4 regions of the Leminorella richardii genome follow, and region 4 is predicted to be linked to each of the others. Evidence: predicted binding sites of a transcription regulator. Region 4 holds the regulator's gene; each other region holds the start of a gene.
What was found. The regulator CRP, encoded in region 4, controls carbon source genes, mostly activating them, when cyclic AMP is high. The targets are predictions, from matches to a motif close to ATGTGANNNNNNTCACAT.

Region 1 (8,114 bases), 820 kb from region 4:
GTCCAATACTGTTTCCGGCCATGGTAGTTCCTCAGGCGTTAGCTTATTCAGATATCAATAATAAATAGCGTTCGTTAATCGCGATAGTCGCTAAAGTGTTCTCGGCACGCCAGCAGCTGTTCCCTATTCAGCATAAAGACACCGTCGCCGCCAAACTCAAACTCTAGCCAGGTAAAGGGGATGTCCGGATAGGCGTCTTCCAGATGCACCATGCTGTTACCCACCTCGCAGATCAGCACGCCATCGTCACTCAGGAAGTCCGGCGCACAGGCCAAAATACGGCGCACCAGATCCAGACCATCCTCCCCAGCGGCTAATCCTAGCTCTGGCTCGTGGTGGTATTCCGACGGCATATCGCCCATGTCTTCCGCATCCACATAGGGCGGATTGGTCACGATAAGATCGTAAATCATTGACGGCATATCGCGGAACAAGTCTGAGCGCATTGGCGTCACCTGATGTTCCATGCGGTGTGACTGAATGTTGAATTCAGCCACTTCCAGCGCATCGGTAGAAATATCCACTGCGTCCACTTCCGCTTCGGGAAACGCGTAAGCACAGGCGATAGCAATGCAGCCGCTGCCGGTGCACAGGTCTAAAATAGCGCGGGGCTCGTGAGGCAGCAGTGACGAAAAGCGCTGATTAATAAGCTCGCCAATAGGAGAACGAGGAATGAGCACCCGCTCGTCAACGTAAAATTCGTGCCCGGCAAACCATGCCCGGTTTGTTAAATAGGCTACCGGCTGGCGCTCGTCAACGCGGCGCGCCACTCTTTCAACTATTCGCAGGCGCTCGCTGGTGGTGAGTCGAGAGAGATAAACTTCCGGAGGAGAATCCGGTGACAGAAAAAGCGTTGGCAATACCAGCTGAACGGCCTCGTCCCAGGGATTATTAGCGCCATGGCCGTAATACACTTCCGCCTCGCTAAAACGGCTGACTGACCAGCGCAGCATATCCTGAATGGTGCGCAGTTCATTCACTGCTTCATCTACAACAATTTTATCCAATGATTCCTCCACCGGGAAACGCTGACTCTGACGGGAAATAGCCCAACAGTTTGCCATGAAACACGCGACAAATCAGCCTCCATCCTTTATTCTTAGAGAAAAATTTCCCCTGTCCGATCGGCGTTTGGCGTCGTTTTTCGTTTCATTTACAGTAGTGCGACTTTGTGATTAAAAAGAAATTTATGCTCTCCCATGAAGAGAGCGCTCAGTTTAAAGACGCCGTTCAGGGCACAAAGCCTTTGTCGCAAACAACAAAGGTGCATCGACCTGCCCGTAAAGTGAAGAAAGTCTCCGAAGAGCGTCTGATTCAGGAGCAAGTAGACGCATCGTTTTACTTTTCCGACGAGTTTCAGCCGCTATTAAACGAAGAAGGCGCCATGCGCTATGTGCGCTCTGACGTTGACCATTATGAGTTAAAAAAGCTGCGGCGCGGCGACTACACGCCCGAGCTGTTTCTCGACCTTCACGGACTGACGCAGGCGCAGGCTAAGCAAGAGCTGGGGGCACTAATTGCCGCCTGCCGTCGGGAACACGTTCACTGCGCCTGCGTCATGCACGGTCACGGTAAGCACGTCTTGAAAAAGCAAACCCCGCTCTGGCTAGCTCAGCACCCTGACGTGCGAGCGTTTCATCAGGCGCCAAAAGAGTTCGGCGGCGACGCGGCGATTCTGCTGCTGGTTGAGAGGGAAGAATAGTCCGCAGATTAATCTACCGTCAATTCATCGAAGACCTCACAATCAGCGCGACGCTTGGCGGAATCGGCATGCTTTCGACCTTATTGGCTGCCCTGATTGCGCCTTATTTCCCCTACGGAAAAAAGGACCGGCTTCAGCAGCAGGCATAATTTATCGCCCGCTTCATCTTCTGCTCACAGACCCGCATTAGCCTATAAAAATAAACGCAACGGTATTCACAGGATAAATAGAAAAACTATGCCAACGCCGCGTCACGTACTGCTTAACGTATTCTGGTTCACTGCCATTGGCCCTCTATTTGGGCTTGTCGCCTGTATCGTCATATTAGAGACGGTGGGTAAAACGCCATTTAACGCGATTGGGATTCTTATTGAAGAGCCGATTATTGCGCTCCTGCTCACCTATATATCCGGCGGCCCTGCCGCCCTGTTAACCGGCATTTTCGCCAGCTTCATCAGCCGCGGCCCCTATCGCCCTTACGCCATCATCGCATTTGGCGCGCTCATTTCACTGCCTATGCCGCTCTTTTTGGGTATGACTATGTTAGCTGGAGATAGGTCTCTAACCTTTTTCCTCTACGCGTTCTCTGGCGCTTTTGCCTCTGCTGGCGCGTTATTGACGTTAATGTATTTACCTTTTCAAACACAATCCAGAAACGACCTCAGCGTATCCGATCCAGGGGAAGCACAATGACGCTCGGCTATCGAACCCTGTGCCACGCCTTCTGGTTTTCGCTGATAGGACCTATCGTCGGCTTTTTATACATCGCCTTTGTCGTGATGCTGCCCGGAAGTACAGACAAGGCCACTACCGCCTCATTTTTCCCCATTCTGTTTTTCATCAGCTATGCGCTTGGCGTTCTTCCGGCACTGTTAACAGGCATAGGCGCGGCCTGCCTTCCTGTCAGGCATTACCGGTCTACGCTGTACCGAACGGCGTTTTGCACAATATTAGGCTCGGTGCTAACACTCCTTTTTTTCACCGTCGTATTCGGCGTTCAGGACGTGCTCATCGGTACCGATCGGCCTGGCTCTCTTCTCCATCGCTTTAACCTTTACGTCGCGCCAGGAACACTGTCGGGGGCAATTATGGCGCTAATCACCCCCAAGGGATTCTATTTCGCCGACAGGCCGTAAGACCTACATTCGCGCTGTACTTTTCGCCAAACCGCGCTATGATACGCGCGGCTTAGGTCTCTCTGTATTACCGCGGCTGCTGAACCCCGGTAAATTCAATCAGAGAAGACATAATGGACAACAACCGCACGCGAGCCTGGCGGCTCGCACAGAAAAAACGCAATCGCGCACGAGACAGTCATCCACCGCGCAGCGATTTTCCGAAAGAAAAGCGCTGGAAGCTGATGTATATTCGCTCAGAGAAGCTCGCCCGAGCGGCGCAGCTGGGCATGGACTATCCCAGAGTGCGAAACGGGCTGCTTGCCCGTCGCGCCATGGAGGAATATAAGCCTGAACGTTCTCTTTATATGTAGCCGCAACCAGTGGCGCAGCCCGACGGCCGAGCAGGTGTGGCGTCGACATGAGGGGCTTTCCGTTCGCTCTGCGGGCACTAGCCGCAACGCCAGAAAGCCCTTAACGCCTGAAATGCTGCAGTGGGCTGACGTCGTCTGTGTGATGGAACAAAAGCATAAAAGCCGCATCGTTGCGGAGTATCGTCGGCTGGTAGAGCATAAGCCCATCCACGTACTGGATATTCCCGATGACTACCAGTATATGGATCCTGAACTGGTTACCCTGCTTGAAGAAACCGTGGCTCACCGGCTTGGATTGTAGCGTTAAGTGAAAATCAGTTATAAAAAAGCGATGCCTTAGTTAAGCATCGCTTTTTTATTGTCAGTTTGATGACCAGAGCTCTAGCTGCCCGGCGATATTTGCCACTCAAATCGCCCTCTTAGGGTTTTATCATCCAGCGTTACGCAGGCAACAGAGGACGTTGAAAACATCGGCGATGCGCTGCCCTGGCTTAGTTCAGAAACCAAATAGCTCACCAAGGGTAAATGAGAGACGACCAGAACCTCAGAGACACCCTGCTGTGCCAGTACGGTCAGATAGTCGGCACACCATCCCGGATCGCCACCGGGAATTAGTTGTGAAACGGTCTCAATAGAAACGTCAGCCGATAGCGGAAACGCACGGCGGATAGTCTCCAGCGTTTGCTGGGCGCGCAGATAAGGACTCACAAGAACGCACGAGATGTCTCCCACCATCTGGTGCAGGCGCAGTGCCATTTGCGATGTCTCCTCTACTCCGCGTTCAGTCAGCGGACGAGCGGGGTCGCTCTCAGCGTGAAAACTGGCCTCTCCATGCCGCATAATAAACACCCGCATTAACGCCTCCGGATAAATGCGCTGGCAATAAAAAGTAACGCCGGAAAAACCGGCGTTAACTCACTCATCAAACACTAGGGAAGATTAGCGCAGCCCAAGTTGAAAAATCAGCGTTTCTGCCTGACAGCAGAAAGTAAAATCAATGGTCAGCTCAACGCCGCCAGCGACATCAACCAGAGTGCTTTTAATGTCACAGGGATCTGACTCTGTCGCGCGCGCTTTTTCCGTCAGTGCATTCAGCATACTTTCTGCTTCAGCGCGGGAATCAAATACGCGCTTATAGGACGCAGTCAGGTCGGTATTATCCATCACGGTTCCAACGTCAACACAGCAGCAGGCAGCAGTTTCCTGAGCATTGCACTTTAATGAATCTGACATTCTTTTTCTCCTCTAAGGTAAGGCGGAATAATCTCCGCTTTACGGCCAAGCTGTTATGAGATCTAGCTCAAAAATTCGCGATTTTCTTTATACTACGCTTTCCTCTCGCGCCATGCATAAATTTTACCACCGATCCTTAAACCGAGGCTACAGGTTGGCGGTTTCTCTTGATAAAAATAAAATCTATCACACTGATTTAAATATGATTTATATATTTAACTGTTAAACACCTCGCAATAGCGTTAACTGCATAGTGAGTGAATACTCCATATTTTTATGGGAATAATCCCGATCGTGCCGTTAAGAACACGCTTTTTAGACAACTGGTCTAATCTGTCGGGCACCTTTTCCTTTTTAAAATGCGGCCTTCAATTATTACAGTTCGTAATAATTCCTGTGCCTCATTGAGATTTGTATGTTTTTAAAAAAGAATTTTAAAAAGTCCCTATTGGCCTTCACTGTGGCCGCCCTTTCGAGCAATGTGTACGCATCTGGATTCCAACTGCAAGAGTCTTCCGCATCCGGCCTTGGCCGGGCGTTCTCAGGGGAAGGTGCGATTGCTGATAACGCCTCCTCCGGCAACCGCAACCCAGCATCAATGACGATGTTTAACCGCGCCACCGTTTCAGGTGGGGCGATTTACGTTCAGCCAGAAGTAGAAATCACTGGCACGTCTCCGAAGGGCAACGACCTTCACGCTAATGACGTCACCCCTAACGAGTGGGTGCCCAATCTGCACTTTATTCTTCCGGTTAACGAAAACTGGTCGCTGGGGCATTTGCCACCACTAACTACGGTTTATCGACACATTTTAACGATGAATACGCAGCTGGCCCTCTGGCGGGAACCACCAAGCTGGAGACCATGAACTTTAACCTGAGTGCTGCGTACCGCTTTAATGAACACTTCAGTCTGGGTCTTGGCACTAACGCCGTTTATGCCAAGGCAAAAATCAGACGCTATGCGGGCGAAAGCGCCACTGGCTCTCTTCAGTCAAACTCGACCGTAGCCTATCTTCACGGCGATGAATGGGGCTACGGCTGGAACGCCGGGATGCTGTATGAAATCGACAGGGACAACCGCATCGGCCTGAGCTACCGCTCAAAAGTCGATATCGATTTTAAAGGAAAATATAAAAGCGACCTGAGCAGCGGCCTGAACGGCTACCAGTCTATGACGGGTCTCCCTTGGGGAACCGATGGCAATACTCGTTCAGGCAAGCTGACGCTCACGCTACCTGAAATTTGGGAGCTGTCTGGTTACCATAAAGTCGCGCCAAAGTGGGCCATGCACTACACCCTGAGCTACACCAGCTGGAGCGAGTTTGAAGAGCTTACGGCGAAAGACAGCAACGGCGACACCATGTTCCACAAGCATGAAGGCTTCCGTGATGCCTATCGCATGGCTCTGGGTACAACCTACTACCACAATGAAAACTGGACATGGCGCGCAGGCATCGCCTTTGACGATAGCGCAGTTCCTGCCAGCAACCGCTCTATCTCAATCCCAGATCAGGATCGCCTTTGGTTGAGTGCAGGTACAACCTATAACTTTACGCCAGACGCTTCAGTTGACGTTGGCCTGTCCTATATGCACGGCCAGAAAGTTAAAATTAACGAAAAGCAAAACAACTCACCCAATAGCCCGGTGTACCAGTTTGAATCAAAAGGTAAAGCATGGCTGTACGGCGTGAACTTTAACTATACGTTCTAAGTCGTTCGACTGTAGAAACCGATAAAACCGTCTGAGATACTCAGGCGGTTTTTTTATTATGGCCTGCACTGATGACACATTTAATAACGGTTTAAAAAAGCAAAAAAATAGCCAGTCGCTAGACCGGCTATATTTCTTACACATATGTCTATGTAGATATCAGTCGATATCGTCCAGCTGATCCTTAAGCGCTTCGGCGTTTGGATTTTGTTCTGTATCCAGTTTACCGCCATTAGCCAAAAAGTCATGGCGCTGGAAGTAGGCTTCACGCACAAAAATATAGGGATCCGGCGAGTTCGCCAACATCTGATCCTGATCGAGTAGCTGCGCTCGCCCTTCAATGCCTTCAACGGTCCACTTGCCGACAGAACCCCAGAAGGTTATCCAGCTTAACACCGGATAAACATAGTCAACGTAGCCGCCACCTTCATCACGCAGCGTCGCTGAGCCGTAGGCTGGAAGCACGGCATACGGGCCGTAGGGCACATCGTAGTGGCCAAGCACCTGACCAAACTCTTTGTTGTAGTCTTTTTTCAGCTTGTCGTTAGACATGCCTGCGACATCCATAAAACCGCCCATTCCCAACAGCGTGTTGACAAAGAAGCGGTTAAAGTGGCGGAAGCCGTCATAAATATTGCCCTGAAGGAAGTTGTTGACCATTGAGGCCGGCTCACCCAGGTTGCTGGTAAAGTTGCTTAACCCAGTACGCGCTGGCTGCGGCATATAGTCGCGCCAAACCACCGCCACTGGCCGCACAACGTACGGATCCATGTAGTTATAGTTGAAGTTAAACATCGTACGGTTGAAGCCTTCTAAAGGATCTGGCCTCGTTCCGTCTTCGTTCACGCTGCCGCTGTTAGCACAGCCGGTCAGCATTGCCGCAGCGAATATACAACTGACTAATCGGCGCTTCATGTTCTTCTCCCTTAAATCTCGGCGTTATCACCGCGATGCTTACTGTTCAATTTTTTCAATTGTCACGTCCACAGTCTCTTGCCCGGTGAACGGATACACGCGGCTTTCTCCTGTCATCCGCAGCTTGTCCATTTTATCACTGCTGGTGATAGTGGCCGTTATCTTTACCTGTTTTAGGCTGGAAAGCAAACGCGATGGCATCATCGCGCTACCGTCATCCAGCTCAACGCGCATAGGGAACTCCCCTGCCGACACCTGCTTTACAACCACCGGAACCGTCGACTCCCCGTCGGTTACCGTAATCAGCACACTGCCGTTCTTCGGCATTTGAGAAGCCACTTCCGGTGAAATCGACAGCGTAACGCCTAAGCGCACACCGCTGGAAGCGACCTGCGATTTAGCGTAGGCCAGGCTCTGCCTGATTACGTCAATACCTTTGGCATCGGCCGGCATCAGCGTTAACAGTTTTTCCCATGCGGCAATCGCTTCATGAAAATTACCTTGCCCAAAAGCGCTCATCGCCAGTGCTGAAAGCGCTTCCGTGTTTTCCGGATCGGTCTTAAGCAACGCCTTCAGAATCCGTGTGGCTTCCACGATGTCATCCGGATTATTGGAACGCGTTAAAAGCTTGGCGTAGATAATCTGAATATAGCCGTCGTTGGGTGAGAGTTCATACGCCTTTTCATACGAACGAAGCGCAATTTCACCGTTCCCAAGCCGCAGCCCCGCTAGGCCAAGCATAGCCCAATCGCTGACGTTTGTCGGATCCGTGAGCAGCTCGGTGCGCAGCCCTAATGCAAAACGCGCAATATCTTCCGGTTCGTTAAGCAGTCCTGCATCGGCTTTCTTACGCATCTCAGGCATGCTTGTCATTACCTGCTGCCACTGTGACACCTGAGTCATGGCGCCGGTGTGCATGTACAACCCGATAGATACCACACAAAGAAGTACAACTCCCGGCAGTAGCGCAGCACGACTCACTCGGCCGCTCTGACGAGTGTCCTTTTTGGCTGGAATGTCTTCCAGCAGGTTATGCTGCAGCTCCGCCACCATGACATCGCG
Region 2 (8,114 bases), 440 kb from region 4:
CCATCAGTACCAGCAGCGCCTGATGCAGCGACCGCTCACTGCTCCATCCTTTATGCAGACTTTCCCGATAAACAGGAAGCCCGTGATTCAGGGCTGTGGCAAAGCCTGATTCAGCCTCGCCCCGCGCGCCGGTGAACCCGTAGCGCAGGTAGAATCGCTCCCCGGCAGTTCTTGCCTCTTTTACCAGAGCAAGCTCTCGCGCTACCAGCCCCTCACACATGTCCGCCACCTCTTGGCACAGCGTATAGGCCTCAACCTCTGCGCTTCGCGCTAGCAGTCTGCCCGCAGCCGCACACAGCAGGCCAAAGGCAAATATCGCCCCCTTGTGAGTGTTCACTCCGTCGGTAGCTCGGAGCATAGAGCGCTCGCAGACCATGCCCGGCTCCCTTAGGGCCGACAGCACCTCAGAGGCGGGCATATCCCCCAGCGCGTAGCCCAGGTAAACAAACTCCGGCAGGCCGTCAGCGATGGCGCGGGCGCTTCGAGCGAACGAGTGACGATCCATATCCCGATGCGAACCGCTGTTGCGCCTGTCCACCAGCCCCGGTTTAGGCGTCAGCAAGACTTCCTCCATCATGGCTCGATGAGCCAGACGACCAAGCGCCTTTCCCCATAGGGCAAGCTGCTCATCGCTGAGAGAAGCACTCGTATAGTAGGCTGTATCAGACGCCAGCTGACTGCTTAAACGCATGGATCCTCCGGTGGATGGCTTCCAGTAATTGATCGACACTGTGCGCCCGAGAGCGAGCACAGACGTGAGCAGGTTGGTCACACAGCAGGCAGCGACGCGACGGTAGCCCAATATCCGAGCGGGAGACGGGTCGCCCATCGCTGTCGATAACGTCCATATCCCACAGCCGCCCAAGGGGATGCTTCTCTTCTAACTCAGTACACAGGCGCTTAAGGGTAACGGTGTCCATATTGACGCTATAGATAGCCTCTGGTCCGGTAACGGAAAGCTCACGCTGACGGAAGTTGGGAGAAAGATTTAACTGCTCAAACGCGTCGTCCAGAGCGCAAAGCGCCTGCTCCATGGCATAGCGCGACTCAGGGGAATCCTTCACCTCGCCCGGCCAAACCAGCGTGATAGACACAACGGGAGCGCCAAAGCGCAGTCTCGCCTCTTTTTGCCGTTCGACTCGCCTCTCGCGGCAGTCCAGCATCTGCTCCAATGTGACTTTGTGTTCCGTCATTACTTAGCCTTATTGATTAAACAAGAAGTCAAACGTCGTCCTCGGCACCAGCCGAGCGACAGCGGCTTCGTTACCCTCATCCAGCAGCTTTCTTACTCTTGAAGCAGACACTGGCGCACCGTCAACCTCAACGCGCGGCAGCTCCTCTACCCGAATAATCGGGGCTGGCGAATCCGCTTCGGAAAGCCAAAACGCCATATCGAGATTGTATTTAGCCGTTACTGGGTCAAAGGGCTCGGTGCCGACAAACCGCACGTTAATGCCCAGCGCGGGGGCAATGGACTGACGAAACAGCAGCAGATCCAGCGCAGTGGCGCATTCGTCTACCAGCCCCTGCTCTTTCAGAAAATAGGAAGGAAAAGTCGCTTTGGAAATGGTGTAGTCGGAACCGGGATGAAGAGTGATCCTCTCAAGTCCCTTAATGCCCTCGCGGATAAGCCGCAGGCGATCGTCGTAGGCAAATCGCGATGCATCCTGTTTGACCACGAACAGGTGTAGCCAGTCGCAGCGTTCCAACGCTCTCGCAACCAGATAAAGGTGCCCCAGCGTAAAGGGGTTGGCGTTCATGACGATGCTGCCGATTGTTTTACCCGGCTGGCGAAGAGTCGTCAGCTCGCTACAGTAGTCAGACAGCCCGCGAGAGCCGTTTTCCATCAGCGTTATCCGCTCCGGCACTGTCACTAATGGGGTAAACCCCGCTCCTACAAACAGCGGTACGTTAGCCGGTTTGGTATAGAGGAACAGCTGTTCAACACCCTGCCGATAGGCAAGATTCATCACTTCGGTCAGCAGCCGAAGGCTAAGCGCGCCACCTCGGTGGCCTTCATCGATCGCTACGCACTTGATGACGTTACCATCAAGCCCCGCGCAGCCTACTAGCTGACCCTGAAAGCGAGCTTCAATAAACTGCGATAGGTTGGGTTCTAGACCTAGGCCGTTGGTATGGAGCAGGGATTCAAGCTCCTTGCTCGCCGTGGGCGAGGGATCAAAGAGAGGGTTGAAAGAGTATTGGTCGCTCATAGGGACTCCGGAGGATCTATTCTAAATCGGCATTGGCGGATATTCCGACCGTAAATACAATATGCCTATATAGCCATTGTATGCGGTCGGAAGGACGCCTGAATTAGCTTTGGGAGTGCGTCGGGCATAGCCTCCCTAGGGGCTGTTATGAAGCCCTTCGGGCTTCACCCTTTCAGGGCCAGCGCAAGCGCTGTTCAAACCGGCAAAGCCGGTTTGTCGTTGGCTTACGCCAAGTCGACCCCAACGGACAACGCCTTTAGGCGTTGAACAACACGAAGTGTTGGCCCGCAGGGCGAGCAAAGCGAGTAACGCTCTCCCTCCGATTAGCTCCTTAGGCCTTTAAAACCTATCCAGACCGTTGAGCTCTGTAGGTCTTTAGAACCTATTCTGGCCTTTCACTTACTTATTTGCTGGCCTATACACCACGTCAATAATCGTCCCATCGCGGTACTCGACGACGGCAACCACATCGTCGGTTAGGGCGATAGGGTCGGGTACGCCGGCAATATCTTCTGCTAGCTGTTTCATCTCTTCGATGGTTTTCAGCGGCAGCCCTCGCCCGCTCAGGCACTCAATAAGATCCTGCCTGCGAGGGTTAACGGCGATACCGTACTCGGTGACCAGCACGTCTACCGTTTCCCCCGGCGTGGTGATAGTGACGATCTCATCGCGCAGGATCGGCAGTCGGCCGCGGATCAGGTTGGCAGTGACGATGGTGAGCTTTGCTCCCGCCGCCGCATCGCTGTGCCCGCCGGAGCCGCCCATGATGTAACCGTTGGAGCCGGTAACCACGTTAACGTTGAACTGGGTGTCCATTTCTGTTGCCCCCAGCACGACGCAGTCCAGCTGATTGACCACACAGCCGGAATTAAACGGGCTAGCGTACATGCCGGCGCTGACTTCCAGATGGTTCGGATTCTCTTTTAAAGAGCGCACCGCCTCTAAGTCAAAGCCCTGCACGTCGATGAGCCGTTCGAACAGCCCCTCTTCCAGCATGGAAACCAGATAGCCGGTAATGCCCCCCAGCGCGAAGCTGCCGACAATGGATCTTTCCCGCATGATCTTACGCAGGTAGTGAGCCACCGCCAGCGACGCACCGCCTGCGCCGGTCTGGAAGGAAAAACCGTTCTTCAGCAGCCCTGAAGCCTCAATAGCCTTAGCCGCCAGCGAAGCGATTTTGAGCTGTACCGGATCTTTGGTGACCTGCGTTGTGCCGGACACGATCCCTTTCGGATCGCCAACCGACGGCAGTGTCACTACGTAATCAACCCGAGTCTGAGGAATAGAGATAGTCTTCAGCGGATAGGGCACCAGCGTATCGGTTACCGCTACTACGTAGTCAGCGTATTCCGCGTCTGGGAAAGCGTAGCCCAGAGAGCCGCAGGCGGTTGGCCCTTCGGTGCCGTTAAGATTGCCATACTCGTCAGCCGTGGGCGCGGCGATAAACGCGACGTCAACGTGCAGATCGCCGCACTCAATGGCGCGGGCGCGCCCACCGTGGCTTCTCAGCATTACCGGATTAGCCAGTACGCCCTGAGATACCGCCGTCGCCACCGGGCCGGACATATAGTCAGTGTCCAGATAAACGACTGTGCCGCTTTTGAAGTGCTCTACCATCGGCGCATGCACCGGGAAAACTGAACTCAGTGCAACCCTAAGCCCCTTCAGGCCGCGGCGAGCAGCAATCTCTAGCACCTGATTAACCAGACTGTCGCCGTTGCGAAAGTGGTGATGAAACGACAGCGTCATGCCGTCAACAATGGGCAGCTCGTCAAAGACTGCCTCCAGCCCGTCTCTCAGCTTGTTGCTTCCGGGAAGGCAGCACTTAACCTTCGGCGCGCTGCGCCGCATTGCGGGAGTTCGCGCAAACGCTCCGGCATAAGGAGCCAGCGTACCGATTTCCGCTATCGCCTCAGGCAGTTCGCGATTGACTAGGTTTTTCATACCGTTTCCTCCTGAGAAAGATTCAGATAGGCAGAAAGCCGCAGTGTGCGCTCGGCGCGCAGCACAATCGGTGCGTCGATCATCTTGCCGTCGAGAGCAATAACGCCGGTTCCCTGCTTCTTGGCCTGCTCTAGGGCATCGACTACTCGCCGAGCCCAGTGGATATCCGCCGCCGTCGGGCTAAACGCCTGATGGATGACGTCTATCTGGCGTGGGTTGATAGCCAGCTTGCCCTTAAAGCCCAGTCTGCGGGCAAACAGGGAGTCTTGCTCAAGCCCGCTTTCATCCTGCGCGTCGGTAAACGGCGTATCGATAGAGTCGATACCGGCTGCTGCCGCTGCGTTAACGATCGTCATCCTCGCTGACAGGATCTCTTCGCCAGAGCGAGAGCGCACGGCGCCCAGAGCGGCGGTGTAGTCTTCCGCTCCAAAGGAGATAGCCCATACCCGAGGATCCGCAGTGGCGATGTCGTAGGCGTAAATCACGCTTAGCGGGGTTTCCAATAGGGAATAATCCTCACTGGCTTTTGCCCTGGTCGTTCAGCGTGCTCAATCAGCGCTACCACGTCGCGAAGCATCTCGACGTTGTCGATTTTCGGCAGCACTAGCGCGTCGGGCTCACAGGGAACGATGGCGGCAATGTCCTGCGCGCCGCCGCAGTCCAGCGGGTTAATACGCACAACTTTGCGGCTGTTACCGTAGTTCACCTTACACAGCGCGTGGCTCACCAGCCGACGGGCTGAATCTTTTTCCTGCGGCGATACGGCGTCTTCCAAATCGAGGATCACCGCGTCGGCGCCGAATACGCCGCCGTTCTGCAGCATGCCTGGGTTGTTGCCCGGTAAAAAGAGAAGCGTTCTAAGAAGGTCCATAGTTAACGTGCCTCCTGTTGTGTAAGTGCAGTAGCCGATGCAACGGCGCGATCGATGGCGGTTTCCAGACGGGCGCGGATCGTACAGTCCAGCGCCCCTTTATCGACCGCTTTAATAAAGATATCGGGGAAGCCTGCCTTCACTGCCTCTTCAGCCAACGTGCAGCGGATGGCGTTGCCGAACTGAGCTTCAACAATGCTGGTCAATTCAATCTGTACGCCAAATCCAGACGGCTTTTCCTCAACGGAAATCATGATGTCATTGGACTCCAGCGTGCCCGCATGCCCTTTCTTAATAGTCATAGTGATAGTCTCCCGCTCGGTTAGCTGATAACGCGCATCAGGATTGCAGCCAGTACCACGACGCAGGCGCCTCCCAGTCGGGTAGCAATTTGCGCGAACGGCATCAGCTCCATGCGGTTACCCGCAGACAGAATGGCGACGTCGCCGGTTCCGCCCAGACCGCTGTGGCAACCAGTGACCATTGCCGCTTCAATCGGATACATATTGAGGTAGCGCCCAATGAAGAAGCCGCTTGAGATCATTGCCAGCACGGTCGCCGCAACAGTGGCGATGTAGGCAGGGGTAATAGCTGCGACGACTTCATTCCATGGGGTATAAAGTACGCCAACGCCCACCAGCAGAGCCCAGGTCAGGTTTTGTGCGACGAAGCGATAAAGCTGATAGGCACCCAGCTCCATCTGACGCGGCATAATGCCAAGGGTTTTCACCAGCGCAGCAGACAGGATCATGATGATCGGCGCCGGAATTGGGATGAAGTGGTTAGCCAGCATGCCGAACAGATAGAAACAGCAGGCAATAACCAGACCAGCACCCATTAGGCCGAAGTCGATCGGCTGATTTTCATTCTTACCGCCGAGATCGATATCGCCAGAGCGAACCAGCGTACCGTTGCCGGTCAGGTGAGGCTTCTTCACGCCTAAGTGGCGCAGATAGCCCGCAGACATAATGGCGAACAGGTTGCCCAGCATCGCCGCAGGCACCAGCATGCCGATAAACTTATCCGGTGACTGGCTTAAGATTTCCGAATAGGCAACGGACAGAGGAAGGATCCCCTCACCGATACCGCCAGACAGGATCGGGATCACCACAAAGAAAAACGAGTGATAGGCGCCGAGCCCGGTCAAAGAACCTACCGCCACTCCGGCTACGCAGCTAGCGATAGTGCCAACCACCAGCGGAACAAACATCCGCAGGAAGCCCTGCACCAGCACCGCGCGCACCATGCCGAGAATACTGCCCGACACCAGACAGGCAATGTAGAAATAGAGAAAGTTTGAGGTTTTAGTAAACGACTTAATGGCAGCAACTGCCGCTGGGTTAAGCAGGTTATAGAACACCAAAATAGACGGAATGAAGATGGAGAGAATAGCCGGTCCGCCGATGTCTTTAAGGATCGGAACCCGCATACCGATGTCCCCCAGCAGCATGCCGATGATCATCATCACAGCGATACCGCCGAGCATATCGGCAGGCAGTTTTCCAAACACCGATGCCGCCAGTACGATGGCGGCAAGGATCAGATACAGAGGTAGCGGCAGTGGCCCTATTTTTATTTGCCAAAACTTATTTTTTTCAGTTTCAGCGCTAGTTTGTACGTCGCTTTGCATAATCAGACTCCTTTGTTAGTCGGAGCCATTTTGGTGTGAGCGCTGCACTGCGTCTCGCATCTGAAACTTATCTAAGCATTATGAAACTTATGTAAGCGAATGATTTTAAAAAGATAAATTTGTGACGAACTTCTCATAATCATCTAGAAAAAGGCACGACAGAACGATCGTCATCACGTAATAAAAGCAAAACCGGCGTAAGAACGTTACGCCGATCGCAAAAGGATACTGGTTAAAAACGGCTAACGAATGCGGCGATAGAGAGTAACCGGCCTTCCCTGCCCCCGATAGGCGAGCTCGCTGTAGAGTTCGCCTATCTCCACCATATAGTCGAGATACTTCTTCAGGGATATGCGCGACAGCCTGACAACGGGCACCAGTTCCTGAACGTCAAACGGCTTAGGCTGTTCGCGAATAATCGCCTGAATGCGCGATAGCGTCTCCTGTTCAATGCCCTTTGGCGCCTTATGGCTACGGGTCTCCTTGGCAAAAATCCGCCCGTCTATGGCCGCCTGGCTAAGCTCCCCTTCGTCCGCTAGCAGCCTTACTCGCTCGCGGTAGTTCACCAGCGCCGACTGAAAGCGCTCAAAGACAAAGGGCTTAACGATATAGTCAATCGCCCCTAGCCGCAGGGCTGTCTGAATATCGTCCCCTCCTCGGGCAGCGGTCACCATAATAACGTCCACGCTGGGGTAGCGCTTTCTCACCTCTTTCAGCAGGCTCAGGCCGTCCAGTCCCGGCATAAACACGTCCAGCAGCAGCAGAGAAACGTCGTGCTTTGCCATAAAATCCAGCGCAGCGCTGCCGCTGTTGATGACTCCCGCCAGTGAAAAACCGTCGATCATGCTCAGGTAGCTCTTATTCAGCTCGGCCACCATCGGATCGTCTTCTACCACCAGTACGTTAATCATCATCACCTCCATTAATCTGATCCGCCGGTATGCGGATAAAGAACGTCATGCCGTCCCCTTCCCGGCTGGAAACGTCCATCGTGCCGTTTAGCTTGTCTAACGCGGCACTGGCTAAAAACAGCCCAAGCCCTCGGTGCTCCCCTTTAGTCGAAAATCCGCGCTGAAAGATCTGGTGAATGCGCTCCGCCGCCATGCCCGGCCCGCTGTCGCTTATCTCAATATTCCACTCGCCGTCTCGCTGTGCCAGATGAAGGTTAACCTCTTTCAACTCTGATGCCTGCACCGCGTCAAAAGCGTTATCCAGCAGGTTCCCTAACAGAGTAACCAGCGCATGGCTAACGCCGGGTCGCTGGATTTCCGGCAGCGCGTCGTCAATGTCCAGCAGCAGATCGACACCCATTTCTTTGGCTCGGCTAAATTTGCCGTTCAGAAATGCCGACAAAATAGGGTCGCGCACTGCGTCATTAATAAACGCCAGCTCGCCCTGATTTTCATTGATGATGTCGGACAAATACTCCAGCAGCGCCTGTCGATTATCACTGCGC
Region 3 (8,114 bases), 1.6 Mb from region 4:
ATCCAGCCTGGCAAGCTCCGCTCCGCCAAAGCCTATTTCTCGGCCTTCTTTATCGAGCAGCCTTGCGCCCAGCGCCTGCACCATACCTGCACCGCCATCGTTAGTTGCACTACCGCCGATGCCAATAATGCAGTGCGTCACGCCGCGATCTAATGCGCTAGCGATTAACTCCCCAGTGCCGTAAGACGTTGTCACCATCGGATTGCGCCGGTTGACCGGTACTCTTTCTAAACCGCTGGCAGCGGCCATCTCAATAATGGCGTAGCGCTCATCGCCGGACAGGCCAAGAAAAGCCTCTCCTCTTTCTCCTAATGGATCGGTCACGTCTACGGTAAGAGTTTTTCCTGACGTCGCGGCCACCATCGCGTCAACTGTCCCCTCTCCCCCGTCAGCAACAGGCAGCTTAACGTACTGCGCATCAGGGAAAACTTCACGGAATCCAGCCTCTATTTGTAGAGCAACGTCCAGCGCGCTCAGGCTCTCTTTGTAGGAATCCGGTGCGATGACTATTTTCATAACCTATCCATATAAAAGATGACTAAAAAACCAGTGTAATGCGTCCAGCCTGAGCCGCGGGCGTGACTGCCCGCGGCGCGGCGTCATTACCGGGCGACTTCCACTTTCGCCAATTTCTCGTAGTAGCGAGCCAGAGCGCTGTGGTCACAGGTACCCATATCGTCAGCCTTCAGCGCCTGCATCATTTCCATCACCGCCGCAGTCAGCGGCAGCTGAGCGCCAATGCCGTGAGAAGTATCCAGCGCGTTAGCCAGATCCTTAATGTGCAGATCGATACGAAAGCCCGGCTTGAAGTTGCGATCCAGCACCATCGGCGCTTTTGCATCCAGTACCGTACTGCCCGCAAGCCCGCCGCGAATCGCCTGATAAACCAGCTCAGGGTTCACGCCCGCTTTGGTTGCCAACACTAGCGCTTCAGACATCGCGGCAATGTTCAGCGCAACGATCACTTGGTTAGCCAGTTTGGTGACGTTACCGGCACCCACATCGCCAGTGTGAACCACGGATCCAGCCATTGCTTTCATGATGTCGTAGTGTTTATCGAAAATCGCTTTGTTACCGCCCACCATAACGGACAGAGTGCCGTCGATAGCCTTTGGCTCACCGCCGCTAACGGGTGCATCCAGCATTTCTACGCCTTTTTTGGCAAGCTCAGCGTGAATTTCACGACTGGCCAGTGGAGCAATAGAGCTCATGTCGATAACAACCAGCCCGGCCTTCGCACCCTCAATTACGCCGTTCTCTCCCAGAACAACGTCCTTAACGTGTGGCGAGTTAGGCAGCATGGTGACTACAACGTCACAGACTTCAGCAACCGCTTTTGGTGATGCAGCAGAGGTCGCTCCGGCAGCAACCACTTCAGCCACAGCATCCGCATTGCGATCCATAACCACCAGCGAGTAGCCCGCTTTCAGCAGGTTCTTACTCATTGGTTTACCCATAATGCCGAGTCCAATAAAACCGATTTTCATCACTTATTCCTCATAGTCCATAAACCCCGCACGGCTATTCGTGCGGATTGCTAAAACCGTGAAGGTCTCTGAGTTTGAGACCTTTTGCCTTACTTATTTACCACTGCGGTATTTGTCACTCAGCGCCTGCGTCGCGCCGCGGAAAACGCCAAGATCGCTGCCGACGGCAACGAAGGTCGCGCCCCATTCCAAATAGCGACGGGCATCGGCTTCTACCGGTGCCAAAATTCCACAGGCCTTACCGTGCTTTTTGGCACAGTCAAACACGCTGCGAATCGCCTTTTGCACGTCTGGGTGCCCGGCCTGCCCCAAATATCCCAGTGCAGCGGACAGATCGCTTGGGCCAACGAACAGCGCATCAACCCCTTCAACGGCAGCAATAGCGTCGAGGTTATCTAACCCTTCCTGACTTTCGATCTGCACGATCACGCTGATATTGTCGTTAATTTTGCCGAAATAATCGGCTTCAGTACCGTACTGGTTGCTGCGGTGAGACACGGACACGCCGCGAATACCGTGAGGTGGATAACGAGTAGAGGCCACGGCTCGCTTGGCTTCCTCTTCTGTCTCAACGAACGGGATCAGGAAGTTGTAGAAACCGATATCCAGCAGGCGCTTGATCGTCACCGGATCGTTAGACTGAGGGCGCACGATGGGCGTACTGTCAGAGTCTTTCAGCGCCATCAGCTGAGGAATAAACGTGCCCACGTCGTTAGGAGCATGTTCGCCGTCAAGCAGCAGCCAATCAAAACCCGCATAGCCCAGCACCTCGGTGGTGATAGGGTTTGCCAGAGCAGACCAGCAGCCGATAAGGCGCTTGCCGTCTTTCAGGTCGCGACGGAACAGATTGGGAATGTAACTCTTAGCCATAATAAAACCTTCTCTCTATTTGTGGCGCTTAGGCCGTCCATTTATCTATCGATGTGACGGCATCAAAGCGTCTGTGGGCCGAGATATCGGCCCTTTCAGTCATTAGCGCACCAGACAAGGACGCTTGTTGTCGAACGTCCAGTTAGGGATCAGATACTGCATTCCCATGGCATCGTTGCGCGCGCCCAGCCCCATATTTTTGTACAGCTCGTGGGCTTTAAGCACTTGGTCCATATCGATATCAACACCCAGACCCGGCTTCTTAGGTACCTGAACCATACCGCCTTCAATCTTGAGCGGCTCTTTGGTAATGCGCTGGTTGCCTTCCTGCCAGATCCAGTGCGTATCAATTGCGGTGATTTTGCCCGGCGCTGCGGCAGCGACCTGAGTAAACATCGCCAGCGACACGTCGAAGTGGTTGTTAGAATGAGAGCCCCAGGTCAAACCCCACTCGTGACACATCTGCGCCACGCGAACAGAACCCTGCATTGTCCAGAAGTGCGGATCCGCCAGCGGAATATCAACAGAGTGCAGCTGAATGGTGTGCCCCATTTGACGCCAGTCGGTGGCGATCATGTTAGTAGCGGTCAGCAGGCCAGTTGCGCGGCGGAACTCTGCCATCACTTCACGACCGGAGTAACCCTGTTCAGCACCGCAAGGATCTTCTGCATAGGCCAGCGAACCGCGCAGGTATTTACCAATTTTGATAGCTTCATCCAGTGACCACGCACCGTTCGGATCCAGCGTAATGCGCGCCTGTGGGAAGCGCTTAGCCAGCGCCACGATGGACTCTGCCTCTTCTTCCCCAGCCAATACGCCGCCCTTCAGTTTAAAGTCGTTAAAGCCGTATTTTTCATAGGCCGCTTCCGCCAGACGGACGACGGTTTCCGGCGTCAGCGCTTCTTCATGACGCAGGCGATACCAGTCGCACTTGTCGCTGGACTGGTTTTGATAAGGTAAATCGGTCTTTGTGCGATCGCCGATATAGAACAGGTAGCCAAGCATTTCGACTTCATCACGCTGCTGCCCGTCACCCAATAGAGAGGCAACCGTCACGCCCAGATGCTTACCTAGCAGGTCCAGCATGGCGGCTTCGATAGCGGTAACAACGTGAATCGTCGTGCGCAGGTCAAATGTCTGAAGGCCACGACCGCTGGAATCGCGATCGGCAAACTGGTCGCGCACCGCATTCATTACGTTTTTATATTCGCCCAGCGTTTTACCAATAATCAGCGCTTTGGCGTCTTCTAGCGTTTGGCGGATCTTTTCACCACCGGGGACTTCACCCACACCAGTATTGCCCGCACTATCCTTCATAATCACGATATTGCGCGTGAAATAAGGCGCGTGGGCACCGCTCAGGTTTAACAGCATGCTGTCATGACCGGCAACGGGAATGACCTGCATCTCAATAACGCGTGGCGTCGAATTAGGGGTCGTCATGTTATTCACCTTATAATCATTAATTCATTATTCAGTTAGCGAACCATCGCCGGGCGTTTTTTATCAAACGTCCAACCGGGGATCAGATACTGCATGGCCTGTGCGTCGTTTCGCGCGCCGGACGGCATCTTTTTATGCAGCTCGTGCGCCTTCTCTACCTGCACCATATCCAGCTCAATACCTAGACCAGGCTTATCGCTCAGGGCTATCTTGCCGTTGACGATTTGCAGCGGTTCTTTCGTCAGGTGTTGGCCTTCCTGCCAGATCCAGTGGGTATCCAATGCAGTCGGATTACCCGGCGCAGAGGCGCCAACGTGGGTAAACATCGCCAGCGAAATATCAAAGTGGTTGTTGGAATGGCAGCCCCAGGTTAACCCCCACTCGTTGCACAGCTGCGCCACGCGGGAAGCGCCGGTTAGCGTCCAGAAGTGCGGATCAGCCAGAGGGATATCCACCGCCTGCAGCATGATGGAGTGGCACATCTCTCGCCAGTTGGTTGCCACCATGTTAGTGGCCGTCGGCAGCCCGGTTGCCCGGCGGAACTCCGCCATCACTTCGCGCCCGGAATAGCCGTTTTCTGCGCCGCACGGGTCTTCTGCGTAAGTCAGCACGTGATTCATGCCCTTACACAGCCGGATGGCTTCATCAAGTGACCAAGCGCCGTTAGGGTCCAGCGTAATGCGGGCATCCGGAAACGCGCTGGCCAACGCCGTCACGGTTTCTATCTCCTGTTCACCCGGCAGCACACCGCCCTTCATTTTGAAATCTTTAAAGCCGTAGCGATCTTTGGCCGCAGCCGCCAGCTCAACAACTGACGCTGTATCCATTGCTTCCTGATGACGCAGGCAGTACCAGTCGTGCTTGCCCATTTCCGGCGCCAGATAGGGAAGATCGGTTTTCTGGCGATCGCCGATATAGAACAGGTAGCCCAGTACCGTCACTTCATCCCGCTGCTTGCCGGGGCCGAGCAGTTCGGCGACCGGCACGCCCAGGTGCTGTCCCATCAGATCCAACAGAGCAGACTCCAGTGCAGCCACCGCGTTAACCCGCAGCTCGAATGTCCAAGCGCCTTTACCAAAAGTGTCATAATCCGCATTCAGGTTGCCCTGATGCATCTTGTCTACCAGACGGTTAAGAATGGCGACCGACTGCCCTTCAACGTGGGGAATCGCCTCCTGTAGCGTCCGCAGGATCGTCTCTCCGCCTGGGGCTTCACCCACGCCGGTGTGACCGGCATTGTCCTTAAGGATGACGATATTTCGCGTAAAATAAGCGCCATGAGCGCCGCCGACGTTCATCAGCATGCTGTCATGACCGGCTACCGGAACAACCTGCATAGAGATAATTTTTGGCGTGTCTTGAGTGTGCATAGCGGCCTCCTTTCCTATTACAGCTTAAGTTCGATACGCTGGATTTTTCCGACCACAAACAGGTAGCTAAAGATCGCGATGGCTGCGTGGATACCCACGTAAATCAGCGCTCCGTTGAACGAACCGGTAGAGTAGACGATATAGCCGATAGCGATTGGCGTAACGATGCCGGAAATGTTACCGCACATGTTGAACAGACCGCCGCTTAGGCCGCTGATCTCTTTTGGCGCGGTATCAGCCATAACCGCCCAGCCCAGCGCGCCGATTCCCTTACCGAAGAACGCCAGAGCCATAAAGCCTACGACCAGCATTTCAGATTCGATATAGTTACAGAACACCATTGAGATAGAGAGCAGCATACCCAGTACGATAGGCGTCTTTCTTGCAAACGTCACAGACCCGGTGCGCTTCATCAGGTAATCAGAGATAACGCCGCCCAAAATACCGCCCGCAAAGCCGCACAGAGCAGGTACTGACGCCACAAAGCCCGCTTTCAGAATCGACATACCGCGAGCCTGAACCAAGTACACCGGGAACCAGGTAATAAAGAAGTAGGTTAATGCGTTGATACAGTACTGGCCGATATAGATACCCACCAGCATCCGCGAGCTAAGCAGCTGCTTGACGTAACTCAGCTTTGGACCAGAACTGGCATCTTTTTTACCGCCCGCCTGATCCATATTGGTCAATGCGCCACCGCGTTCGATATGATCGATCTCACCCTGATTGATGCTCGGGTGGTCTTTCGGGTTATGGATAACCTTCAACCAGATAAAGCTAACGATAATGCCTAAGGCACCCATAAAGTAGAACACAAACTGCCAGCCTAGTTCGTGGGTCAGCCAGCCCATGATTGGGGCGAAAATAACCGTCGCGAAGTACTGCGCTGAGTTAAAAATAGCGACCGCAGTACCGCGCTCCTGCGCCGGAAACCAGGCAGCAACGATGCGGCTGTTACCGGGGAAAGAAGGCGATTCTGCCAAACCTACCAGGAAGCGCAGCGTAAACAGCAGCACCAGTGCCCACATGCCGCTTAAAAAGCCAATCGCGCCCTGTAACAGGGTAAAGGTTGACCAGGTAAAGATGCTCCAGAAATAAACGCGCTTGGAGCCAAATTTGTCTAGCAGCCAGCCGCCCGGCAGCTGACCCAGTACGTAAGCCCACGAGAACGCAGAAAAGACGTATCCCATACCGATGGCATCAAGCCCCAGCGCAGAAGACATCGGCGCGCCGGCAATGGACAGCGTTGCGCGGTCACCGTAGTTAATTGCCGTCACGGCAAACAGCATGACAACAATCCAGAAACGCACGCGGGTGGGTTTTACCCCTCCGACGCTAGCGTTTGTCGCTGAATTAATAGACCCCATGTTATTCTCCTGTAGATAAAGTTATTTACCTTATCCAATCGTTTTAATTCTGTTAGTTGATAAGCTTTATTGGGCGAGAATAATTTCCAACGGTGATATCCTTCCGTTCAGAGTTATTTCCCCGGTAAGAAATAAGAAAATAGAAAAATAAGAATTCACAGTTCCGCTGAGATGGATACTACTGGCTATACGCAAAACGGGTCATTGGGCATATGCCCAATGATTTATGTAATTTAGGCTATTTCCTAGTCAAAAAATGGCGATAACACTGTAAATAATAAATAAAATCATTAGATTGCACCTTCACTAACATCAGGAGAAGAAATCGGTAATTCATGCGGAAAGGTGAAACTCATCACATAATATTCGATGAATGAAACACGCTACGATTACGTCAGAAAAATAGCTATTGTTATTTTTAATGTTTGGCAGTAGATATATTGTCAGGACGTAATTGAAAAATAGAAAAGCATTCACGCAACCGCTACTGATATGTCTGCTAAAAATAGCCTGATCGCATTTATTTAATGAAGGATCTACAATGAATAAAGAAAAAAGCCTCTCGACGCCGCTTTATATTAAAGTCGACGAGCAGGACAATGTAGCGATAGTCGTAAACGATAACGGCCTTCCCGCAGGCACCCGCTTTAGCTGCGGCCTTGAGCTGGTGGAAATGGTGCCTCAGGGCCATAAGGTTGCGCTGAATGATATCGCTAAAGGCGAAAGTATCATTCGCTATGGTGAAATCATCGGCTATGCCGTTAAGGATATTCCCCAAGGCAGTTGGATAGAAGAATCGCTGGTGGAGCTTCCCGAAGCGCCAGCACTGGAAACGCTTCCGCTGGCCACCAGTGTTCCCCCTGCTATGCCGCCTTTAGAAGGCTATACCTTCGAAGGCTACCGCAACGCTGACGGCAGTGTGGGTACCAAAAACCTGTTGGGTATCACCACCAGCGTTCAGTGCGTGGCTGGCGTCGTTGACTACGTGGTCAAACTTATCGAGCGCGACTTGCTGCCCAAATACCCTAACGTTGACGGCGTTGTCGGCCTGAATCACCTCTACGGCTGCGGCGTTGCCATCAACGCTCCTGCTGCCGTCGTGCCTATCCGCACTATCCATAACCTAGCGCTCAACCCCAACTTTGGCGGTGAAGTCATGGTGATTGGACTGGGCTGTGAAAAACTTCAGCCGGAAAGGCTGCTGGAAGGTACTCCAGACACGCAAAAAATTATCCTGAAAGACAGCCCGATCGTTCGCCTGCAGGACGAGCAACACATGGGCTTTGGCGCCATGGTTCAAGAGATTATGCGCGTCGCGGAGATACATCTTCAGCGGCTGAACGCCAGAACCCGTGAAACCTGCCCCGCGTCTGAGCTGGTGGTCGGTATGCAGTGCGGCGGCAGCGACGCCTTTTCCGGCGTAACGGCCAACCCAGCAGTAGGCTTCGCCTCCGACCTTCTGGTGCGCGCTGGCGCAACGGTGATGTTCTCTGAAGTCACCGAAGTGCGCGACGCTATCCACCTGCTGACGCCGCGCGCCATCGACGAACAGGTCGGTAAACGCCTGCTGGAAGAGA
Region 4 (8,114 bases):
GCTACCGCATCGGCGGCGTGATGATGGAAAAGATGTTTGCCTATCAGGAGCCTGTAAACGGCTTAACGTTTAACTGGGTTGGCATGTGGGGATTCGGCGCTGCCATGATCGCGGTTATTGCCGTCTTGTTCATGCTGCTGTTTCGTGAATCAGACAGGGACATTACCACTATTACTGTAAATAACGGCACAGAAGAGCTACAAACAGAGGAAGCTAAATGAAACAGGAACGCATTCTTGGCGCGCTTTACGGTCAGGCATTGGGGGATTCAATGGGGATGCCCTCAGAGCTTTGGCCGCGGGCTAGAGTAAAGGCGCACTTTGGTTGGATAGACCGCTTTATTCCCGGCCCTGCTGAAAACAACGCCGCCTGCTATTTTGGCCGTGCTGAATACACTGACGATACTTCAATGGCGTGCTGTTTGGTGAAGGCGTTTATCGAGTGTGATGGAGAGATTAACGCTGAAGCTATCGGTAGGCACATTTTGGCGTGGGCTGAGTCCTTTGACGCGTTTAATAAAAACGTTCTGGGGCCGACGTCAAAAATCGCGCTTAACGCGATACGCGATGGGAAGCCCGTGGAGAGCCTTGAGAATAATGGCGTTACCAATGGTGCTGCCATGCGCGCTTCTCCTTTAGGATGCCTGCTGCCAACGGATGATTTAGACGGCTTTATTGAGCAGGTTGCGCTGGCGTCAAGTGCTACACACAAGTCTGATTTGGCCGTGGCGGGCGCAGTGGCTATCGCTTGGGCTGTGTCGCGGGCTATTGAAGGAAGCCGTTGGGAAGAAATCAGGGATGCGCTACCCACGGTCGCTCGCCACGCTCAGGAGAGGAAAGTGACGACGTTCAGTGCGTCGCTTGCCGCCCGTATTGAGCTGGCGTTAGAGGTCGTAAGAACTTCCGCTGGTACAGAATCGGCCAGTGAGCGTATTTATCAGCTGATCGGTGCGGGAACTAGCACCATCGAGTCGGTTCCCGCCGCGATTGCGATGGTGGAACTGGCGCAAACCGATCCTAATCGCTGCGCCGTTCTATGTGCCAATCTGGGGGGGGATACGGATACTATCGGCGCGATGGCGACAGCAATTTGCGGCGCTCTGCACGGCGTTGACGCTATTGATAAAGCCCTTAAGCGAGAGCTTGATGAGGTCAACCGACCAGAGTTTGAGCACTACGCTGAGAGGTTAATGCAGTATCGCCTGCGTAGGGAGAGAGCATGAATGCAAACGCGCTAGCCAATCGGCTAAATAGCCTGTCTGTACAGCGCCCAATAACAGTGCTCGGCGCCGTCGTTATTGATGTGATTGCCGATGCTTATTCATTGCCGTGGCGCGGTTGTGATATTGAGCTCCAACAGCAGAGCGTTAATATTGGCGGCTGCGCGTTCAACGTAGCTCTGGCGCTTAAAAGGCTGGGGCTGGAGACACAAAACGTGCTGCCGTTAGGGCAGGGCGTGTGGGCTGATATCATCCGAAACAGCCTGACACAGCGTGGGATGCGCAGTGCGATAGAAACCGATGAAGGCGACAACGGGTGGTGTCTGGCACTGGTTGAACCGGACGGTGAACGGACGTTTATGTCGTTTAGCGGAGTAGAAAACCAGTGGCGTGCATCGTGGTTGGATAACTTGGTTGTGCAGCCGCAGAGCTTGGTGTATCTAGCAGGCTATCAGCTGGCATCACCGCGTGGAGAAGTGCTGGTAGACTGGTTGGAAAACCTGTCTCAGGTGACGCCTTTTATCGATTTTGGCCCTCGAATTGCCGACATTCCCGAAGCGATGATGTCCAGAATTATGGCGCTTAAGCCGATCGTTTCTTTAAATCGGCAAGAGGCGGAGATTGCCGCTCGTGCGCTAGGTGTACACAATGAAGTACAGAGTCTGGGGGCTGCGTGGTTAGCCCACTACGGTTCACCGCTTATTGTCCGGCAGGACAGCGAGGGCGCCTGGTTTTTTGATGAAAAAGCTCAGGGGTGTGCGGCACCCTTTAGCGCATCGGTGGTGGATACTATCGGCGCGGGGGATAGTCACGCGGGAGGGGCAATAGCAGGGCTGTCCGCTGGGTGGTCGCTAGCGGAGTCGGTTACGCTAGGTAACGCCGTGGCCTCTTTTGTCGTCAGCCATCGAGGTGGAGACTGTGCGCCGACGGTGGATGAATTAACCGCGCGGCTAAAACTCGCAAACGAAGGTGTATAGATCGCTGCGGCAGTGACTAATGCTGTATTCGATAGGCCTTTGCAGCCCATCGAAAGCGATTTGCTTGATGACCAGCATCGGAATGTCGCCGCTGGTTTGCAGATGAGTAAGAAACTCAGCGTCCGGCATTCGGGCGCTGACGTAGCTTTTTGTTCTCTGTGGATGGATATTTTGGCTGCGGAAGTATTCATACAGGGAAATCCCAATTTCTTCCGCATTGTCGATGAGATCGACAGGAACATAGGATTTTTCAATAGAAACGGCGTCATCGTCTACATAGCGAATGCGCTTAAGTAAAAATACGTCATCTTCGGGTGAGAGAGCCAGTCGCTCAGCTACGTCAGCGGGGCATTTTTCTACCTGTCGGGTTATCCAGAGCGTACTTGGCCTTTTTCCCAGCAGAGAGACTTGTTGGGAAAATCCGGGCGCCTCTTTCAGGGAGTACTCGAAGATATTGTTGACCTGAGTACCGTAGCCGCGGGATCGGGTGACAACCCCCTCTTTTTCCAACGCTTCCATGGCGTTACGCACGGTAATGCGAGATACGCCGGTAAGCTGGCTAAGGTCTCGCTCACCGGGAAGAATGTTGCCGTGCTCTAACGTTCCGCTTCGCACCGCGCTTTTTATCGTTTGGGCAAACTTCAGATAAAGCGGCGCGTTATCGGCAGAAGCCAGTCGCTTGACTAACTGTTCTATCAGTTGAACGTGGGCCTTTTCCATATGTCGCGAACCTGAAGAGAGGGGAAGAGCTATCATATCATTTATTTTCAGCGAATTTGCGCTTGATGAAGACTGAGCGCAGTAGAAAAGCGATAGAAACCGTCGCGTTAAGGCTCTTTGTGAAAAAGAGTGTTAATAGCAACCCAAGACCCTCCATAGTTTGCGATAGAGGAGATTCTTATTTTATATATTAATTCAATTAAATTGATTTTTTATTCATTTTTGATAAGGTGAATTTTATTCATAGAAATAGAACAGGGCAGAATCAAAATGAGTGGTGTTAGCAAAGTAACTCGGAATATGTTTGATAGCGTGATGTTGCCGGTTTATGCGCCTGCGGCGTTTGTTCCCGTGAAGGGAAAAGGAAGTCGCGTATGGGACCAGCAGGGAAATGAGTTTATCGATTTCTCCAGCGGTATCGCGGTGACTGCCCTTGGGCACTGCCATCCTGCACTGGTTAAGGCGCTGAAAGAGCAGAGTGAGCTTATCTGGCACACCAGCAATCTGTTCACCAACGAGCCTGCGCTTCGTCTAGCGAAAAAGATGATCGACGCGACGTTTGCCGATCGCGTGTTTTTCGCTAACTCGGGGGCTGAAGCCAACGAGGCCGCTTTCAAGCTGGTCCGCCGCTACGCCATTGAACGTCACAGCCCCTATAAAACCAAAATTATCGCCTTTAAGAACGCCTTCCACGGCCGTACGCTGTTTACCGTTACTGTCGGCGGTCAGGCGAAGTATTCAGATGGATTCGGGCCGAAGCCTGCCGACATTATTCACGTGCCTTTTAACGATCTTGACGCAGTGAAAGCGGTAATGGACGACCACACCTGTGCGGTCGTGCTAGAGCCAGTGCAGGGCGAGGGGGGGATTACTCCCGTTGACGCGGATTTTCTGCGCGGGGTTCGCGAACTGTGCGATCGGCATCAGGCGCTGCTGGTGTTTGATGAAGTGCAGTCAGGCATGGGCAGAACCGGTACGCTATTTACCTACATGCGCTACGGCGTGACGCCGGACGTGCTGACATCCGCCAAAGCGTTGGGAGGCGGCTTCCCCATTAGCGCCATGCTGACAACCAACGACGTGGCGCAGGTGATGGAGCCTGGCGTACACGGCACGACCTACGGGGGTAACCCGCTTGCCTGTGCGGTTGCCGAGGCGGCCTTTGACGCAATTAATTCACCGGAAGTGCTGTCCGGTGTGCAGGGGCGGCATGAGTATATTGTTTCCCGGCTGGCGGAGATCAATCAGCGCTACGGCGTATTTGCCGACGTGCGGGGGCTGGGGCTATTAATTGGCGCTGAGCTGTCGGCTGACTACAGCGGGATGGCCAGAGAGTTTTTGGCGGCGGCGGTAGACAGTGGTCTGATGCTGCTTAATGCTGGGCCTAGTGTGCTGCGCTTTGCCCCTTCGCTGGTGATCCCAATGGAAGACTTGCAGATAGGAATGGAACGTCTTGAAAACGCGGTGAAGCAGGTTGCTGAGGCTAAGGCAAAGTAACTGGCTTAGAGAAAAACAAACGCCGCTCACTGAGCGGCGTTTTGCTTAAATGGCGTTTGCCGTTAACGCGTCCCGTAAACGACGATCGTTTTACCGTGAGCGGAAATCAGGTTTTGGTCTTCAAGCATTTTTAAAATGCGGCCGACGGTTTCGCGAGAGCATCCGACGATTTGGCCGATTTCCTGACGAGTGATTTTGATTTGCATCCCGTCGGGGTGGGTCATCGCGTCAGGCTGTTTAGCCAGATTTAGCAGGGTCTGGGCAATACGACCTGTGACGTCAAGGAAGGCTAGGCTGCCTACTTTTTCTGACGTAACCTGCAGACGACGAGCCATCTGAGCCGACAGGCGCATAAGAATGTCCGGGTTCACTTGAATTAGCTGGCGAAACTTTTTATAGGAAATTTCGGCAACTTCACAGGCTGTTTTTGCTCTTACCCAGGCGCTGCGCTCTTGCCCTTCTTCAAACAGGCCAAGTTCGCCAATAAAGTCACCCTGGTTAAGGTAAGAAAGGATCATTTCTTTCCCTTCTTCATCCTTGATGAGAACGGCTACGGCTCCTTTAACAATGTAATAAAGCGTCTCCGCTTTCTCTCCTTGATGGATAAGCGTGCTCTTGGAAGGATACTTGTGAATATGACAATGAGACAAGAACCATTCAAGAGTCGGGTCTGTTTGCGGTTTGCCGAGAACCATCTGTTGTTATCCTCTTTGTTGTCACTGCCTAAAACAGCAAAGCAAGAAGCCTGCCGAAAAAACTTACTTATTTACTTGCTTGCTCGAGAGCGTCAGAAATGCTCGGTGAGCGCTATTATAGTCGATCATAACCTAATTTATGGATTTCTACACCGTAAGCTTTTAACACAGCTTGAGGCAAGAGTCTTGTTCCTCATTACCAAAATGCGGGACATATGGCGTATTGCTGCGTTGTTTGGCTATTTTGTCACGCGATCACTTCAACGGTCTCCCTTCCAGAAGCTGTTGGATCAAGGGGGTAATAATCAGCTCCATTGCCAGACCGACTTTACCTCCCGGGATAACCAGCGTGTTGGTCTGAGAGATAAACGACCCTTGCAGCATGGCTAACAGATAGGGGAAATCGATTCCGCTGATGCCTCGAAAGTGGATCACGACCATGCTTTCATCAAGGGTCGGAATGCTTTTGGCGGAAAAGGGATCGGACGTGTCGATGGTGGGAACACGCTGAAAGTTAATGTGTGTGCGGGAAAACTGTGGCGTAATGTAGTTAATGTAGTCATCCATAGAGCGGACGACGGAGTCCAGCACTGCTTCTCTTGAATGTTCGCGTTCGACAGTATCGCGAATAAGCTTTTGTATCCATTCCAGATTAACAATAGGAACCACTCCAACTAGCAGGTCGACGTGCTGAGCCACGTTGTGATTTTCAGTCACAATACCGCCGTGAAGGCCTTCATAAAACAGCAGATCTGTGCGGTCAGGTAGCGGGCTCCAGGGGGTAAAGGTACCGGGCAGCTGGCGGTAAGGCACCGCTTCATCATAGGTGTGTAGATACTTGCGGGTGCGCCCTGAACCGTTTTGAGCGTACTCAATAAAGCTATTTTCCAGCGCGGCAAAGTCGTTGGCTTCGGGGCCAAAGTAGCTGATGTGACGACCCTGCTCTCCCGCTTTGCGGATTTCAGCATCCATTTCCGGACGCGTGTAGCGGTGATAGGCGTCGCCGTCGATGCGCGCGGCGTTAAGGTTCAGCAGCTGAAAGATCTTCCGAAATGCCAGACTGGTGGTCGTGGTACCCGCTCCGCTAGAGCCGGTCACGGCAATGATGGGGTGTTTTATCGACATGTGCCTGACTCCTCGTTTTTATTATAGTCAGTAAAGCGGAAGGGCAAGACACCTCGAGCCGCTCAATATTCCGGATAGGGCTGCTCTTCTATACCATCTTTAAACTGCGCTTTCATCATGATATTGACGGTTTCATGCAGTTCGGACCACACCAGCACCGCTTCACCGTTTGCTAGCAGGCGTTTGACGTCGTCGGCTTTCTGTTCCAGAGATTTTTCCTGCTCGCCGTAGTCGGTTCCCTCGCGTAAAACGAATGACTCGATAATAGCCTCCAGCGTCTCGGGATTGAGGGACTGCCAGGGAATAATCATGCTGCGTTCTCCAGATAGGGTGACAGCCACTGAGGGATACGCTTTTCCAACCACATTTCGGGCTTTTTCCACGTGCCTCCCACAAAGCCCACGTGCCCGCCGTGCTCCGTTAGCTGATATTCAATATTGCCTGGAAGGCTTTTGAGATCGGGGATCACCTCTGCTGACATAAAGGGATCGTCTTTTGCGTGGACGATAAGCAGTGGCGTTTTAATATTGGGTAACATCGGCAGCGCGCTGCACTGGTAATAGTAGTCCTGTGCGTTAGAGAATCCGTGCAGTGGCGCGGTTATCGCATCATCAAACGCCTCTAGAGAGCGGATGCCTTTTAGCTCTTTTTCTGTCAGAGATACCAGCTGTGGGTAACGCTTTTGTTTGCGCAGAACGCTTTGTTTCAGCTGGCTGAGTAAATAGTGGTGATAAAGACGCGAAGTGCCGGTTTCCAATCGCCGTGAACAGGGGGCTAGCATCAGCGGAGCGGAAACCACAACGGCAGCCTGCAGTGGTGCCTTTTCGCCCTCTTCAGCCAAATAGCAGGCCAGCATATTGCCGCCCAGAGAATAGCCGACGGCGGCCGTAGGGGCTGAGCCAAAGCGCTCTTTGAGCCAGTTCAGAAAAAAGCGCGCGTCCTGCGTTTCCCCCGAGTGGTAAGCGCGAGGTGCCAGATTCGGCTCACCGCTGCAGCCGCGAAAGTGCATCACAACGCCCAGCCAGCCTCGCTGCTGGCAGGCTTCCAACAGGCCGTGAGCGTAGGGACTATAGAAGTTGCCTTCCAGACCGTGAAAGATGACCAGTCGAGGTTTGTGTACCGCGGTTTCCGGCGTTTCACTCCAGGCCAGATCGACGAAGTCCTCATCCGGTAGGGCAAGGCGTTGCCAAACGGGATTGAGATTGACTCGACGCCTGACAAGGCGCGGTAAAAGCGTTTGTATATGTGGATTGGCGGTTCCCGGCATCGGCTGGAAGTCGGTGTTTATCATAAAAATTAAATCTGTTGGGGGGTTGTGCGATCAATATCACACTGTTAGCTTGAATGGAATGAAATAACACGTCCCAACGGTAAAGGGTAGCGCAAGTATCATGGAGCTAGGCTGGTTTCTTTCACTCCTCACGTTTTTGTGGATAGCGGCGGTCACGCCGGGCCCTAACAACATGCTTTTAACCTCATCAACGGCGAACTTTGGCTTTGTGCGTTCGCTGCCGCTGATGATTGGCATCATGCTTGGTATGCAGCTGTTACTGCTGCTGGTGGCGGCCGGTGTTGGCACGCTGTTGCTGGCTTACCCACCTGTACATATGGGGCTAAAAATTGCGGGTAGCCTGTATCTGGTTTGGCTGGCTTGGAAAATGGCCAGTGCACGCTATGAAAAGCTGGAAACGGATAAAGGCGCTCCCAAACCGGTTCGCCTGTATCAGGGGTTGTTGCTTCAGGCACTTAACCCTAAAGCTTGGCTGATGGGCATAGGTTCGGTAGCCAGCTACAGCCTGCCGGGGGATTTATACGGCAGCTCGGTAGTGGCGATGAGTGTAGCGATGTGTTCGGTTAATCTGGTTGCTGGCGTGATTTGGA

Region 1: the regulator CRP is predicted to act here: its motif matches at 4,480-4,497, upstream of DQM29_RS05580 (YfcZ/YiiS family protein).
Region 2: the regulator CRP is predicted to act here: its motif matches at 6,778-6,795, upstream of DQM29_RS03695 (2-hydroxycarboxylate transporter family protein).
Region 3: the regulator CRP is predicted to act here: its motif matches at 6,881-6,898, upstream of garD (galactarate dehydratase).

What each region holds. Positions count from the first base shown of each region.
Region 1 covers NZ_LS483470.1:1,168,876-1,176,989, reverse strand. Annotated here, with positions in the region: gene aroC (chorismate synthase) at 1-22, opposite strand, end outside; gene prmB (50S ribosomal protein L3 N(5)-glutamine methyltransferase) at 75-1,007, opposite strand; gene smrB (endonuclease SmrB) at 1,175-1,702, shown strand; gene DQM29_RS05605 (hypothetical protein) at 1,940-2,395, shown strand; gene cbrB (inner membrane protein CbrB) at 2,392-2,838, shown strand; gene DQM29_RS05595 (hypothetical protein) at 2,952-3,191, shown strand; gene DQM29_RS05590 (low molecular weight protein tyrosine phosphatase family protein) at 3,169-3,492, shown strand; gene sixA (phosphohistidine phosphatase SixA) at 3,573-4,046, opposite strand; gene DQM29_RS05580 (YfcZ/YiiS family protein) at 4,131-4,424, opposite strand; partial or broken gene fadL (long-chain fatty acid transporter FadL) at 4,840-6,137, shown strand; gene mlaA (phospholipid-binding lipoprotein MlaA) at 6,297-7,052, opposite strand; gene ccmI (c-type cytochrome biogenesis protein CcmI) at 7,092-8,114, opposite strand, start outside.
Region 2 covers NZ_LS483470.1:786,508-794,621, reverse strand. Annotated here, with positions in the region: gene citG (triphosphoribosyl-dephospho-CoA synthase CitG) at 1-691, opposite strand, end outside; gene citX (citrate lyase holo-[acyl-carrier protein] synthase) at 663-1,193, opposite strand; gene citC ([citrate (pro-3S)-lyase] ligase) at 1,203-2,213, opposite strand; gene citF (citrate lyase subunit alpha) at 2,613-4,157, opposite strand; gene DQM29_RS18550 (HpcH/HpaI aldolase/citrate lyase family protein) at 4,154-4,660, opposite strand; gene DQM29_RS18545 (HpcH/HpaI aldolase/citrate lyase family protein) at 4,645-5,028, opposite strand; gene citD (citrate lyase acyl carrier protein) at 5,031-5,330, opposite strand; gene DQM29_RS03695 (2-hydroxycarboxylate transporter family protein) at 5,351-6,658, opposite strand; gene DQM29_RS03690 (response regulator) at 6,901-7,569, opposite strand; gene dcuS (DcuS/MalK family sensor histidine kinase) at 7,562-8,114, opposite strand, start outside.
Region 3 covers NZ_LS483470.1:2,687,984-2,696,097, forward strand. Annotated here, with positions in the region: gene DQM29_RS12410 (glycerate kinase) at 1-516, opposite strand, end outside; gene garR (2-hydroxy-3-oxopropionate reductase) at 603-1,487, opposite strand; gene garL (2-dehydro-3-deoxyglucarate aldolase) at 1,581-2,357, opposite strand; gene gudD (glucarate dehydratase) at 2,460-3,800, opposite strand; gene DQM29_RS12430 (enolase C-terminal domain-like protein) at 3,836-5,170, opposite strand; gene DQM29_RS12435 (MFS transporter) at 5,188-6,537, opposite strand; gene garD (galactarate dehydratase) at 7,079-8,114, shown strand, end outside.
Region 4 covers NZ_LS483470.1:345,649-353,762, forward strand. Annotated here, with positions in the region: gene DQM29_RS01620 (nucleoside permease) at 1-221, shown strand, start outside; gene DQM29_RS01625 (ADP-ribosylglycohydrolase family protein) at 218-1,222, shown strand; gene DQM29_RS01630 (PfkB family carbohydrate kinase) at 1,219-2,196, shown strand; gene DQM29_RS01635 (GntR family transcriptional regulator) at 2,170-2,916, opposite strand; gene argD (bifunctional acetylornithine/succinyldiaminopimelate transaminase) at 3,187-4,413, shown strand; gene crp (cAMP-activated global transcriptional regulator CRP) at 4,476-5,108, opposite strand; gene DQM29_RS01650 (phosphoribulokinase) at 5,364-6,233, opposite strand; gene DQM29_RS01655 (YheU family protein) at 6,296-6,544, opposite strand; gene DQM29_RS01660 (hydrolase) at 6,541-7,524, opposite strand; gene DQM29_RS01665 (LysE family translocator) at 7,625-8,114, shown strand, end outside.